DNA from 2 places in the Streptomyces sp. NPDC001880 genome. Region 2 is predicted to be linked to the other one. Evidence: riboswitches for the same ligand, from Rfam matches in the RefSeq annotation. Region 2 holds a riboswitch; the other holds the start of a gene.
The links. Region 2 has a riboswitch for cobalamin ahead of ACWCQ6_RS00275 (cobalamin biosynthesis protein). Riboswitches for the same ligand answer to the same signal wherever they lie in the genome.
Positions count from the first base shown of each region.

Region 1: linked by a shared signal. The riboswitch ahead of ACWCQ6_RS13500 (ribonucleoside-diphosphate reductase subunit alpha) and the one ahead of ACWCQ6_RS00275 (cobalamin biosynthesis protein) in region 2 are both predicted to bind cobalamin.

Region 1 covers NZ_JBSFET010000017.1:104,549-111,730, forward strand. Annotated here, with positions in the region: gene ACWCQ6_RS13485 (GntR family transcriptional regulator) at 1-748, shown strand, start outside; gene ACWCQ6_RS13490 (DUF3311 domain-containing protein) at 976-1,230, shown strand; gene mctP (monocarboxylate uptake permease MctP) at 1,227-2,861, shown strand; cobalamin riboswitch at 2,951-3,078, shown strand; gene ACWCQ6_RS13500 (ribonucleoside-diphosphate reductase subunit alpha) at 3,221-5,632, shown strand; gene ACWCQ6_RS13505 (ribonucleotide-diphosphate reductase subunit beta) at 5,632-6,651, shown strand; gene def (peptide deformylase) at 6,991-7,182, opposite strand, start outside.
Region 2 covers NZ_JBSFET010000001.1:47,863-55,044, forward strand. Annotated here, with positions in the region: gene ACWCQ6_RS00260 (class II aldolase/adducin family protein) at 1-243, opposite strand, end outside; gene ACWCQ6_RS00265 (anion permease) at 453-1,718, shown strand; gene ACWCQ6_RS00270 (hypothetical protein) at 1,741-1,971, shown strand; cobalamin riboswitch at 2,122-2,250, shown strand; gene ACWCQ6_RS00275 (cobalamin biosynthesis protein) at 2,396-3,394, shown strand; gene ACWCQ6_RS00280 (cobyric acid synthase) at 3,391-4,941, shown strand; gene ACWCQ6_RS00285 (putative cobaltochelatase) at 5,003-7,015, shown strand; gene cobO (cob(I)yrinic acid a,c-diamide adenosyltransferase) at 7,015-7,182, shown strand, end outside.

The DNA.
Region 1 (7,182 bases), on a different contig from region 2:
CAGTACGGAGAACGAGACGGGCGCGGCCACGCGGACGGCGCGCGTCCCGAAGTACTACCGACTGAAGCGACATCTGCTGGACATGACGGACACCATGCCGCCGGGCACCCCCGTGCCGCCGGAGCGGACCCTGGCCGCCGAATTCGACACCTCGCGCACCACCGTGCGCCAGGCGCTCCAGGAGCTGGTCGTCGAGGGGCGGCTGGAGCGCATCCAGGGCAAGGGCACCTTCGTCGCCAAGCCGAAGGTCTCGCAGGCCCTACAACTCACCTCGTACACCGAGGACATGCGCGCCCAGGGCCTCGAACCGACCTCCCAGCTGCTGGACATCGGCTATGTGACGGCCGACGACACGCTCGCAGGACTGCTCGACATCACCACCGGCGGCCGGGTGCTGCGGATCGAGCGGCTGCGGCTCGCCAGCGGCGAGCCGATGGCGATCGAGACCACGCACCTCTCGGCCAAACGCTTCCCCGCGCTGCGCCGCTCACTGGTGAAGTACACCTCTCTCTACACCGCACTGGCGGAGGTGTACGACGTACGGCTGGCCGAGGCCGAGGAGACCATCGAGACCTCGCTGGCCACCCCGCGCGAGGCCGGCCTGCTCGGTACGGACGTGGGACTGCCGATGCTGATGCTCTCCCGGCACTCGCTCGACGGGCAGGGCGAGCCGGTGGAGTGGGTGCGCTCGGTCTACCGGGGCGACCGGTACAAGTTCGTGGCGCGGCTGAAGCGGCCCATGGACTGAGCCCGTCCCACCGCTCACGGCCCCCGCGTAACGCACCACCGCGCGGGGGCCTTTCGCACACCTTGGTACGGACCGACTGCCGTACGTCTGGCGGGAAAACGAACACAAGTACCCGCTCAGGGGACCGTTGCCGGACCGCAACGCGGACAGGGGGTGACGGTGACCGGAAGCCTCCCCTAGATTTCCTGCGCATCACAGGGTGATCAGCGAGGGGACGGAGTCGCCGCATGCCAGCAGACCCAGAAGCAAAGCCGCCCACCGTCACACCGGTGCGGGTGGTCATCGCCCTCTGTCTCATCGCGCCGTTCGTGGCGATGCTCTGGGTGAGTTCGTACGCGAAGGTGGACCCCACCTTCATCGGCATTCCGTTCTTCTACTGGTACCAGATGCTCTGGGTACTGATCTCCACCGCGCTCACGATGATCGCGTACAAGCTGTGGCAGCGTGACCAACGCGCCCGCAAGGGAGGTGAGTCGGCGTGAAGGACGGTGTGAACGGCGTCGCGCTCGGCGTCTTCATCTTCTTCTTCGTGGCCGTCACGGTCATGGGCTTCCTGGCGGCGCGCTGGCGCAAGGCCGAGAACGAGGCCAGCCTCGACGAATGGGGCCTGGGCGGAAGGTCGTTCGGCACCTGGGTCACCTGGTTCCTGCTCGGCGGCGACCTGTACACCGCCTACACCTTCGTCGCCGTGCCGGCGGCGATCTACGCGGCGGGCGCGGCGGGCTTCTTCGCCGTGCCGTACACCATCCTGGTGTACCCGCTGATCTTCACCTTCCTGCCGCGGCTCTGGTCGGTCTCGCACAAGCACGGATACGTCACCACCTCGGACTTCGTGCGCGGGCGCTTCGGCTCGAAGGGCCTGTCGCTGGCGGTCGCCCTCACGGGCATCCTCGCCACGATGCCGTACATCGCGCTCCAGCTCGTCGGCATCCAGGCGGTGCTGGACGTGATGGGCGTCGGCGGCGGCGAGAACACCCACTGGTTCGTCAAGGACCTGCCGCTGCTGCTCGCGTTCGCGGTGCTCGCCGCGTACACCTACTCGTCCGGGCTGCGGGCACCCGCGCTGATCGCGTTCGTCAAGGACGGGCTGATCTACCTGGTCATCGCGGTGGCGATCATCTACATCCCGATCAAGCTGGGCGGCTTCGACGACGTCTTCGCCAAGGCGGGCGATGCGTTCTCGCAGACCAACCCGGCCACCGGCAAGCCGCGCGGCGCGCTCGCGCCGGGCGAGGCGGGCCAGTGGGGGTACGCCACCCTGGCGCTGGGCTCGGCGCTGGCGCTGTTCATGTATCCGCACTCGATCACGGCGACGCTCTCCAGCCGCAGCCGTGATGTGATCCGGCGCAACACCACGATCCTGCCGCTGTACTCGCTGATGCTGGGCCTTCTGGCGCTGCTCGGCTTCATGGCCATCGCGGCCGGGATCAAGGTGGACAACGGACAGCTGGCCATCCCGCAGCTGTTCGAGAACATGTTCCCGGACTGGTTCGCGGGCGTCGCGTTCGCCGCCATCGGCATCGGCGCGCTGGTACCCGCCGCGATCATGTCGATCGCCGCGGCGAACCTCTTCACCCGCAACATCTACAAGGACTTCCTCAAGCCGGACGCGACCCCGGAGCAGGAGACCAAGATCTCCAAGCTGGTGTCGCTGCTGGTCAAGGTCGGCGCGCTCGCCTTCGTCCTCACGATGGACAAGACGGTCGCGATCAACTTCCAGCTGCTCGGCGGCATCTGGATCCTCCAGACGATGCCGGCCCTGGTCGGCGGCCTGTTCACCCGCTGGTTCCACCGCTGGGCGCTGCTCGCGGGCTGGGCGGTCGGCATGGTGTACGGGACGGTGGCCGCGTACGGGGTCGCCTCGCCGACGCAGAAGCACTTCGGCGGCTCGTCCGCACAGATCCCCGGCATCGGCGAGATCGGCTACATCGGCCTCACCGCGTTCGTGCTGAACGTGGTGGTGACGGTGGTGCTCACCTTCGTCCTGAACGCCGTGAAGGCGCCCGCCGGGATCGACGAGACCTCCCCGGCCGACTACACCGCCGACGCGGGCGACCCGGGCGTCAGGGCGGAACTCCCGCCGGCCACCGCGGGGGCGCCGGGCAGTCACTGACCACCCGCGTCCGGGCCGTCCGCACGGATCGGACCCGGTCGACCCGACACAACATGTGGGGGCTGCCTCTTCGGGCAGCCCCCACATGTATGCTCGTCCTCGCTGTCGCCGCAGGGGAATCCGGTGAGAATCCGGAACTGTCCCGCAACGGTGTATCCAGTGCACTTTTGTGCACCCCGGAGTCAGTCCGATGACCTGCCGGCAGCGCATCCGGCTCGACCGAACCGGATGCCCAGACGTCCGGGCCTCGCGGTTGGGCCGGTGGACGCCGTGCGGAGCGCTGCCCCGACCCGGGTGTGCGCGTCCGCAGGGCTGCCCCGTTCCCCGCCGGCCCCGAGCCGAGCGAGGGAGAGCACCACGTGACCATCGCGCCAGCCGATCCGGCTTCAGCCGCCGCGTCCGCAGCAGCCGAGTCCGAGGCAGCCGCACAGGACGGACCGGGGGCCGCGCTGCTGCGGACCCTGACCGGCCTCACCGCCGATCTGCCCGACACCGACCCCGGCCGGGTCGCTGCGGCCGCGCTGCGCGGCCGCAGTGCCCGGGCGGACGAGGCGGAGCTGCGTTCGCTGGCCACCGAGGCCGCCGCGGGTCTGATCTCCGAGGACCCCGCCTACTCCCGGCTCGCCGCCCGGCTCCTTACCCTCACCATCGCGGACGAGGCGGCCGGCCAGGGCGCGGTCTCCTTCTCCGCCTCGGTCGCCGTCGGGCACCGCGAGGGCCTGATCGCGGACCGCACCGCCGCGTTCGTCGCCCACCACTCGGCCGCCCTCGACGCGCTGGTGGAGCGTTCGCTCGCCGACGGCGCGGACGACCGCTTCGGCTACTTCGGGCTGCGGACCCTGCACAGCCGCTACCTGCTGCGCCACCCGCACACCCGTCAGGTCATCGAGACGCCCCAGCACTTCATGCTGCGGGTCGCGTCCGGGCTCGCCGAGGACGAGTCGCAACGCGCCGTGGACGAAGTGGCGGCGCTGTACGGCCTGATGAGCCGGCTCGACTACCTCCCCTCCTCCCCCACGCTCTTCAACTCCGGTACCCGGCACCCGCAGATGTCCTCCTGCTACCTGCTGGACTCCCCGCTGGACGAGCTCGACTCGATCTACGACCGCTACCACCAGGTGGCCCGGCTCTCGAAGCACGCGGGCGGCATCGGTCTTCCGTACTCCCGCATCCGCTCCCGCGGTTCGCTGATCCGCGGCACAAACGGGCACTCCAACGGCATCGTGCCGTTCCTGAAGACGCTCGACGCCTCCGTCGCCGCGGTCAACCAGGGGGGCCGCCGCAAGGGCGCCGCCGCCGTCTACCTGGAGACCTGGCACGCGGACATCGAGGAGTTCCTGGAGCTGCGCGACAACACGGGTGAGGACCAGCGGCGTACGCACAACCTCAACCTGGCGCACTGGATCCCGGACGAGTTCATGCGCCGGGTCGACGCGGACGGCGACTGGTCACTGTTCTCGCCCGCCGACGTGCCCGGCCTCGTCGACCTGTGGGGCGACGAGTTCGACGTCGCGTACCGGGCCGCCGAGGCCCAGGGGCTGGCCCGCAAGTCGATCCCGGCCCGCGAGCTGTACGGCCGGATGATGCGCACCCTCGCGCAGACCGGCCAGGGCTGGATGACGTTCAAGGACGCCTCCAACCGGACCGCGAACCAGACCGCCGAGCCGGGCACCGTCGTCCACTCGTCGAACCTGTGCACCGAGATCCTCGAAGTCACCGACGACGGCGAGACGGCGGTCTGCAACCTGGGCTCGGTCAACCTCGGCGCGTTCGTCACCGACGGCTCCATCGACTGGGAGCGGCTGGACGCCACCGTCCGCACCGCCGTGACCTTCCTGGACCGGGTCGTCGACATCAACTTCTACCCGACCGAGCAGGCCGGCCGCTCCAACGCCAAGTGGCGCCCGGTGGGCCTGGGCGCCATGGGTCTCCAGGACGTCTTCTTCAAGCTGCGGCTGCCCTTCGACTCCCCCGAGGCCCGCGCGCTCTCCACGAAGATCTCCGAGCGGATCATGCTCGCCGCGTACGAGTCGTCCTGCGAGCTCGCCGAACGGTCCGGACCGCTGCCCGCCTGGTCGCGGACGCGGGCGGCACGCGGCGTGCTGCACCCCGACCACTACGACACCGAGCTGAACTGGCCGGAGCGGTGGGAGGCGCTGCGCGCCCGCGTCGCGAAGAGCGGGATGCGCAACTCGCTGCTGCTCGCCATCGCGCCGACGGCGACGATCGCCTCGATCGCGGGGGTCTACGAGTGCATCGAGCCGCAGGTCTCCAACCTCTTCAAGCGTGAGACGCTCAGCGGTGAGTTCCTCCAGGTCAACGCGTATCTGGTGGATGAGCTGAAGCAGCTGGGGGTGTGGGACGCGCGCACCCGTGAGGCGCTGCGCGAGGCCAGTGGCTCGGTGCAGGGCTTCGCCTGGATCCCGGAGGAGGTGCGGGCGCTGTACCGCACGGCGTGGGAGATCCCGCAGCGCGGCCTGATCGACATGGCCGCGGCCCGTACGCCGTTCCTGGACCAGAGCCAGTCGCTGAACCTGTTCCTGGAGACGCCGACGATCGGCAAGCTCTCCTCGATGTACGCGTACGCCTGGAAGCAGGGGCTGAAGACGACGTACTACCTGCGCTCGCGCCCGGCGACCCGGATCGCCCGTGCCGCCTTTGGCCAGGGCACGACCGCCGCCCCCATTCCCGTACAGCAGGCTTCGGCGCCCGACGCGGACGCGATCGCCTGCTCCCTCGAAAACCCCGAGTCCTGCGAGGCCTGCCAGTAATGAGCACCACCGACTCCGAGAAGAACCTGCTCGACCCGGGCTTCGAGCTGACCCTGCGGCCCATGCGCTACCCGGACTTCTACGAGCGCTACCGCGACGCGATCAAGAACACCTGGACGGTGGAGGAGGTCGACCTGCACTCCGACGTCGCCGACCTCGCCAAGCTGTCCCCCGGCGAGCAGCACATGATCGGCCGGCTGGTCGCGTTCTTCGCGACGGGCGACTCGATCGTCTCCAACAACCTGGTGCTGACGCTGTACAAGCACATCAACTCCCCCGAGGCGCGGCTGTACCTGTCGCGGCAACTCTTCGAGGAGGCCGTGCACGTCCAGTTCTATCTGACGCTGCTGGACACCTATCTGCCCGACCCTCAGGACCGCGCCGCCGCCTTCGACGCGGTCGAGGAGATCCCGTCCATCCGTGAGAAGGCCCAGTTCTGCTTCAAGTGGATGGACTCGGTCGAGAAGATCGAGCGGCTGGAGACGAAGGCCGACCGCCGCCGTTTCCTGCTGAATCTGATCTGCTTCGCGGCGTGCATCGAGGGGCTGTTCTTCTACGGCGCGTTCGCGTACGTCTACTGGTTCCGCTCACGGGGTCTGCTGCACGGTCTCGCCACGGGCACCAACTGGGTGTTCCGTGACGAGACGATGCACATGAACTTCGCGTTCGAGGTCGTGGACACCGTCCGCAAGGAGGAGCCGGACCTCTTCGACGACGAGCTCCAGCAACAGGTCACCGACATGCTGAAGGAAGCGGTGGCCGCGGAGCTGCAGTTCGGCCGTGATCTGTGCGGCGACGGACTGCCCGGCATGAACACCGAGTCGATGCGGCAGTACCTGGAGTGCGTCGCCGACCAGCGGCTCACCCGGCTGGGCTTCCCGGCGGTCTACGGCTCCGAGAACCCGTTCTCGTTCATGGAGCTCCAGGGCGTGCAGGAGCTGACGAACTTCTTCGAGCGCCGGCCGTCCGCGTACCAGGTGGCGGTGGAGGGCTCGGTCGCCTTCGACGACGACTTCTGAGATTCGGGCCCAGCTTCTGAGCCAGGGCGCCGCGCAGCCGTGACCGGCCGCGCGGCGCCCGCCGTTTGTAGGGGTCCGTCGCTCCGGGCCCGTTCCGCGGCGCGCAGCTCGCGGGCGAGCCCGGCGAGGGCGGGCAGCAGTCATTCTGCGAACCGGGAGTACCCCGAGGGGGCTCCCTGCCGTCGTGAGGAGGTGTGGGGAGAGAGCCTGTCGGACGAGTCAACGCGCGTCAACTACCCATAAATGAATGGCAGTTGACGCCCACTCGGAAAAGAAGCCGGACGGGCCCGGTCCCCTCGCGGGAAGGACCGGGCCCGTCGGTGGCAGCCGGGTGTGCGCTCAGTCGTTCGGCACGGTCTCGTAGCGCGGGGTGTTCTCCGCCATCTGCCGCAGTGCGTCCTTGCGGTCCCGCTTCGAGAGCCGGTCGATGTACAGATAGCCGTACAGATGGTCCGTCTCGTGCTGGAGGCAGCGGGCGAAGTAGCCGTAGCCCCGGATCTTCACCGGGTTGCCCTTGGCGTCCTGTCCGCG
Region 2 (7,182 bases):
CAGTTCGCTGGTCGGGGCCAGTGAGCCGAGTACGCGGTTGCCCTCCCGATCGACGCCGACGGCATCCCGGGGGCCCAGCCGGTCGTACGGCACTCCGCTCGGTGTGACCAGGATGGTGTCACCGACCCGCGCCGACACGTTTCCCGAGGTCCCGACGACGAGACCCTCGACCGCCGTCCTGCGGGCGGTGGCGACGACATCGTCCCAGGCGCGTTCGATCGCGTTCCGCTGCTGATCGCTCATGCGCCGATCCTGTCAGCCCCGGAGGCGAACGGGTATGCGATCGACCACAGCCGCACCCCGCCGGAAGGCCGGACCGCACCTCCCCCGGACACAAGCAAAATGATTCCAAACCAGTTTGGAACACCCCAGCGCCCCGCCCAGTTCATCTTCTGTTCACCCAGGTCGCCTACGGTCCACATGCCAATGACGTCGAACGATTGCCTGGGTAAATGGAACACATCACGCTGCTACTCGCGATTGTGATCGTGACAGCTCTAGTGTTCGATTTCACGAACGGTTTCCACGACACCGCGAACGCGATGGCGACAACCATCTCGACCGGTGCACTCAAACCGAAGACAGCGGTGGCCATGTCCGCCGTTCTCAATCTCGTCGGCGCGTTCCTGTCGGTGGAGGTCGCCAAGACGATCTCCGGCGGGATCATCAACGAGGACGGGCTGCGAACAGAAGTCATCTTCGCGGCACTCGTCGGCGCCATTCTGTGGAATCTGCTGACCTGGCTGGTCGGACTGCCGTCCAGCTCCTCGCACGCCCTGTTCGGCGGCCTGATCGGCGCGGCCGTGATGTCCTCGGGCTGGTCGTCCGTCAACGGCGGCACCGTCGTCACCAAGGTACTGATCCCCGCGGTCGCCGCCCCCATCGTCGCCGGTCTGGCCGCGCTGCTGGCCACCAGGCTGACGTACCGGATCGGCGGAAAGGTCCGCAACGACGCCCAGGAGAAGGCCACCGCCAAGGGTTACCGGGCCGGCCAGATCGCCTCGGCCGGGCTGGTCTCCCTCGCCCACGGCACCAACGACGCGCAGAAGACCATGGGCATCATCACCCTGGCCCTGGTCACCGGCGGCGTCCTGAACCCGGGTTCCAACCCGCCGGTCTGGGTCATCGTCTCCGCCGGTCTGGCCATCGCGCTCGGCACCTACCTGGGCGGCTGGCGCATCATCCGCACCATGGGCAGCGGCCTCACCGACCTCAAGCCGCCGCAGGGCTTCGCCGCCCAGACCAGTGCGGCCACCGTGATCCTGGCCTCCTCGCACCTCGGCTTCTCCCTCTCCACCACCCAGTCCTGCTCCGGCGCCGTGATGGGCGCGGGCCTCGGCCGCCAGGGCGGTGTGGTCCGCTGGTCCACCGCCACCCGGATGTTCGTCGCCTGGGGTCTGACCCTGCCGGCCGCCGGTCTGGTCGGTGCGGGCGCGGAGCTCCTCACCAAGCAGGGCACCTGGGGTGTCGTGGTGGTCGCGGCGCTGCTGGTCGTGGGCTCCGGTGCCATCTGGCTGGTGTCGCGCCGCAAGCCGGTCGGCCACGACGACGTCGCACCGACGGACGTCGACGACGAGCCCGCGGGCGTCGTCACCACGGCCATCGCCGCCGTCAGCCCGCCGCCCACCACGGCCCAGGCAACGGCCCAGGACCTCATGACCACCATTCCGGCCCCGGCCGGAACCAGCCAGGACCCGGCACGACCCGCCGCCGTCTGACCCGGCCGTCTAAGGATTCAGCATGAACATCGACTGGGCAGCCCTCGGCTCCGTATTCGGCGTCTCCCTCGTTGTGACCGTCGCGCTGGTGGGCCTCTTCACCCTGGGCATCGTCGGCCTCTCCAAGCAACCGGAACCCGCGGCGCAGGGCGGCTCCGGCGGCTCGGTGCTGCTGGCCCGCGCCGGCGGGTACGTCTGCTTCGGGCTGTGCGCGGCGGCCGTCGCGTACGGCATCTATCTGATCGTCGCCTGAAGCACCCCGCGCACGCTCCCGTCGGGCCGGACACCAGCGGTGTCCGGCCCGATGTGGGTATCAGCACACCGCGCCGCCGCAGGTCAACGGCAGGTTGACGGGCGTTCGCGGAGCGTGGTGGACTGCCGGAGCCAATCACGGCGACAGCAGAGGAAGCCGGTGCGAATCCGGCGCGGTCCCGCCACTGTCACCGGGGAGCGGTCCCCCACACCGGACGTCACGGCACGCGCGAGCGGGCTGGAAGGCCGGGGGAACCGCCGATCCGGGAGCCAGGAGACTCTCGTCGCCGGTCACGTCGAACCAGGGCGCGGACCCTGAGTGAGGACATATCGCCATGCCCGGCTGCCGTGCGTCCGCTGTTCCGGCGCTCTCGACGAGAGCCTCCTGTACGAAGGTCCGCCGAGGCGCGACGGCCGGCTGAGCCGTGCGAGCCGACCGCATCTTCGCGTACGGCGCCACGGCCGGTCTGATCGGCGATCTGCTGCTCGGTGATCCCCGCCGGGGACACCCGGTCGCCGCCTTCGGGCGGGCCGCGGCGGGCGTCGAGCGCCTGCTGTGGCGCGACCACCGCGGGTGGGGCGCGCTGCACACCCTCGTCTGCGCCGGAGGCGCCGCGGGTGGTGCCGCGCTGCTCAGCCGTGCCGTACGCCGCAGCCCCGCCGCCTCCGTGGCGCTGACCGCGGCCGCCACCTGGTCCGTCGTCGGCGGCACCTCCCTGGGCCGTGAGGCACGGGCCATCGGCGACGCCCTGAGGGCCGGTGACATCGACCTGGCCCGCGAGCGGCTGCCGCATCTGTGCGGGCGCGACCCGCAGTCCCTGGACGGGCCGCAGATCGCCCGCGCCGTGGTCGAGTCCGTGGCGGAGAACACCTCGGACGCCGTGGTCGGCGCCCTGGTGTGGGGCGCGCTGGCCGGGGTCCCCGGGCTGGCCGGCTTCCGGGCCGCCAACACCCTCGACGCCATGGTCGGGCGCAAGTCGGCCCGCCACCGGCGCTACGGCTGGGCCTCGGCCCGCCTCGACGACCTCGCGGGCTGGCCCGGCGCCCGGCTCACGGCCCTGCTCGCCGTGGCCGCCGGGGGGCGGCCACGTGGAGCGGTCCGCGCCTGGCGGGCCGATGCCGCCAAGCACCCGAGCCCCAACGCGGGCCCGGTGGAGGCCTCGTTCGCGGGCGCGCTCGGCGTCCGGCTCGGCGGCACCCTCGCGTACGGCGGCCTGGTCGAGCACCGCCCCGTGCTCAACGGGGAGACGGGACGGGCGGTGGAGACCGAGGACATCGAGCGTGCGGTGCGGCTGTCGCGCCGGGTGGGCGCGCTGGCCCTCGGCGTGTGCGTGGCGGGACGGCTCGGCGCGGCCCTGGCCGCACGACGGATCACGGGGCGCCGCACCGCGGGGCCCCGCATCGCAGAACGGAGAAGCACATGAGCGGCGGGCTGCTGGTCGCCGGAACCACCTCCGACGCGGGCAAGAGCGTCGTCACGGCAGGCATCTGCCGCTGGCTCGTGCGCCGGGGCGTGAAGGTGGCGCCCTTCAAGGCGCAGAACATGTCGCTGAATTCGTTCGTCACCCGCGAGGGCGCCGAGATCGGGCGCGCCCAGGCCATGCAGGCCCAGGCCGCCCGCGTGGAGCCGACCGCGCTGATGAACCCGGTCCTGCTCAAGCCCGGCAGCGACCGCTCCAGCCAGGTCGTCCTGATGGGGAAGCCGGTCGGCGAGATGAGCGCCCGCGGCTACCACGGCGGCCGGCAACAGGCGCTGCTCTCCACGGTCGTGGACTGCCTGGAGCAGCTCCGGGGCACGTACGACGCGGTGATCTGCGAGGGGGCGGGCAGCCCGGCCGAGATCAATCTACGACGCACGGACATCGTGAACATGGGCATCGCACGGGCGGCGCGCTTTCCGGTGGTGGTCGTCGGCGACATCGACCGCGGTGGTGTCTTCGCCTCGTTCTTCGGTACGACGGCGCTGCTGGCCGCCGAGGACCAGTCGCTGATCGCCGGCTATCTCGTCAACAAGTTCCGCGGTGACGTGTCGTTGCTGGAGCCGGGCCTGGAGATGCTGCGGGACATCACCGGGCGGCCGACGTACGGCGTGCTGCCCTTCGCCCACGGCCTCGGCATCGACGAGGAGGACGGTCTGCGGGTCTCGTTGCGCGGCGCCGTGCGCGAATCGGTCGTCGCTCCGCCGCACGGCGAGGACGTGCTGCGCGTGGCGGTGTGCGCGGTGCCCCTGATGTCGAACTTCACCGATGTGGACGCACTGGCCGCCGAGCCCGGCGTCGTCGTCAGGTTCGTGGACCGCTCCGAGGAGCTCTCCGACGCGGACCTCGTCGTCGTGCCCGGCACCCGGGGCACCGTGAAGGCGCTGGCCTGGCTGCGTGAGCGCGGCCTCGCCGACGCGCTGGTGCGGCGCGCGGCCGAGGGCCGGCCGGTCCTCGGCATCTGCGGAGGCTTCCAGATCCTCGGGGAGCGTATCGAGGACGAGGTCGAGTCGCGGGCCGGGCGGGTCGAGGGCCTCGGCCTCCTTCCGGTACGCATCCGCTTCGACCGCGAGAAGACCCTGGCCCGGCCCGTCGGCGAGGCGCTCGGCGCGCCGGTCGAGGGGTACGAGATCCACCACGGCGTGGCGGACGTGCGCGGTGGCGAGGGGTTCATCTCCGACGGCCGGGGACAGAGCCTGGACGGTTGCCGGGTCGGCGCCGTGTGGGGCACGCACTGGCACGGTGCGCTGGAGAGCGACGAATTCCGCCGCCGTTTCCTGGCCGAGGTCGCGCGGGCCGCCGGCCGGCGCTTCGTCCCCGCTCCCGACACCGCGTTCGCGGCGCTGCGCGAGGAACAGCTCGACCGCCTCGGCGATCTCGTGGAAGAGCACGCGGACACCGACGCGTTGCTGCGTCTTCTGGAGTCGGGCGCGCCGTCGGGGCTTCCCTTCATCGCCCCCGGAGCCCCCGCGGCCCCTGGGAGCCGCCGATGATCCCGGGCGCCGGCCGAGGCCGCCTTTTTCATGCCCATTCACCCGCAGGAAGGACCGCCTCGTGAGCACGCATTTCCCGTTCACCGCCGTCGTCGGGCAGCAGGACCTGCAACTCGCCCTGCTGCTCAACTCCGTCGCGCCGAACATCGGTGGCGTGCTCGTACGGGGCGAGAAGGGCACCGCGAAGAGCACCGCCGTGCGCGCGCTCTCGGCGCTGCTGCCGGAGGTGGACGTCGTCTCCGGGTGCCGTTTCTCCTGCGACCCCGTATCGCCCGACCCGGCGTGTCCCGACGGTCCCCATGAGGCGGGGGCCGGTGTGTCGCGGGACGCCAGGATGGTCGAGCTGCCCGTCGGCGCATCCGAGGACCGGCTCGTGGGGGCGCTCGACATGGAGCGGGCGCTCGCGGAGGGGGTGAAGGCCTTCGAGCCGGGGCTGCTGGCCGACGCGCATCGCGGGATCCTCTACGTCGACGAGGTCAACCTGCTCCACGACCACCTGGTGGACCTGTTGCTGGACGCGGCCGCCATGGGTGCCTCGTACGTCGAGCGCGAAGGCGTCTCCGTACGGCACGCGGCGCGTTTCCTGCTCGTCGGGACGATGAACCCCGAGGAGGGCGAGCTGCGGCCGCAGTTGCTCGACCGCTTCGGGCTGACCGTCGAGGTCGCCGCGTCCCGGGAGACCGATCAGCGGGTCGAGGTCGTGCGGCGGCGGCTCGCCTTCGACGAGGACCCCGCAGCCTTCGCCGCCGGGTGGGCCGACGAGGAGGACGCGCTGCGGGCGAGGATCGCCGCCGCGCGGGCGCTGCTGCCCGAAGTGCAGCTCGGGGACGCGGCGTTGCGGCAGATCGCAGCCACCTGCGCGGCCTTCGAGGTCGACGGGATGCGCGCGGACATCGTGATGGCGCGGACGGCCACCGCGCTGGCCGCCTGGGCGGGGCGGACGGATGTGCTCGCCGAGGACGTGCGGCAGGCTGCCCTGCTCGCGCTCCCCCACCGGCGCCGGCGCAATCCGTTCGACGCGCCGGGTCTCGACGAGGACAAGCTCGACGACACGCTGGAGCAGAACCGCGGCGAGGACGACGACCCGGACCCGGACGGCCCCGGTGGCGGCGGCCGGCCCCCGCGGGGCGACGGCCCCGACACGCCGCCGCGGCCCGAGGGCGAGGCCGGTGACACACCCGCACCGTCCGTACCCGGACAGGGACAGGGGCAGGAGCAGCCCTCCGGGGGCGGTGAACAGCAGCCGGTACGCGCTGCCGAGCCGTTCCGCACAAGGATGCTGAGCGTTCCCGGTCTGGGCGAGGGTGCGGCGGGGCGGCGCTCCCGGGCGCGCACCGAGCACGGGCGTACGACCGGCGCACGGCGTCCGCGGGGCGCCCTGACCAAGCTGCATCTGGCGGCGACCGTGCAGGCCGCCGCCCCGCACCAGCGGGCACGGGGGCGGTCGGGGCGCGGGCTGGTGGTCCGGCGGGACGATCTGCGGCAGGCGACCCGGGAGGGGCGCGAGGGCAATCTCGTGCTCTTCGTGGTGGACGCCTCCGGGTCGATGGCCGCCCGGCAGCGGATGGCCGCCGTGAAGGGGGCGGTCCTCTCGCTGCTGCTGGACGCGTACCAGCGTCGGGACAAGGTCGGGCTGATCACCTTCCGGGGCAAGGACGCCGAGGTGGCGCTGCCGCCGACGTCCTCGGTGGACGCCGCGGCGGCGCGGCTGGAGCTGCTGCCGACCGGCGGGCGCACCCCCGTCGCGGCCGGGCTGCTGAAGGCCCACGAGGTGCTGCGGGTGGAGCGGCTGCGTGATCCGTCGCGGCGCCCGCTGCTGGTCGTGGTGACCGACGGGCGGGCGACCGGGGGGCGCGAGCCGGTGGCACTGGCGACCCGGGCGGCGCGGCTGCACGAGGCGGAGGGCGTCGCGTCCGTCGTCGTGGACTGCGAGTCGGGGCCGGTACGGCTCGGCCTCGCGGGAAGCCTGGCGCACGCCCTCGGGGGCAGTGCTGTCACGCTCGACGAGTTGCGGGCCGACTCGATCGCCGGGCTCGTCAAGGACGTTCAGGAAACCAACAGGAGGGCTGCGTAATGCCGCAGGGACAGCCGACCACCGTGCCCGACGACGGGCTCACCACCCGTCAGCGCCGCAATCGGCCGCTGCTGATGGTGCACACCGGCATCGGCAAGGGGAAGTCGACGGCGGCCTTCGGGCTCGCGCTGCGCGCCTGGAATCAGGGGTGGCCCATCGGCGTCTTC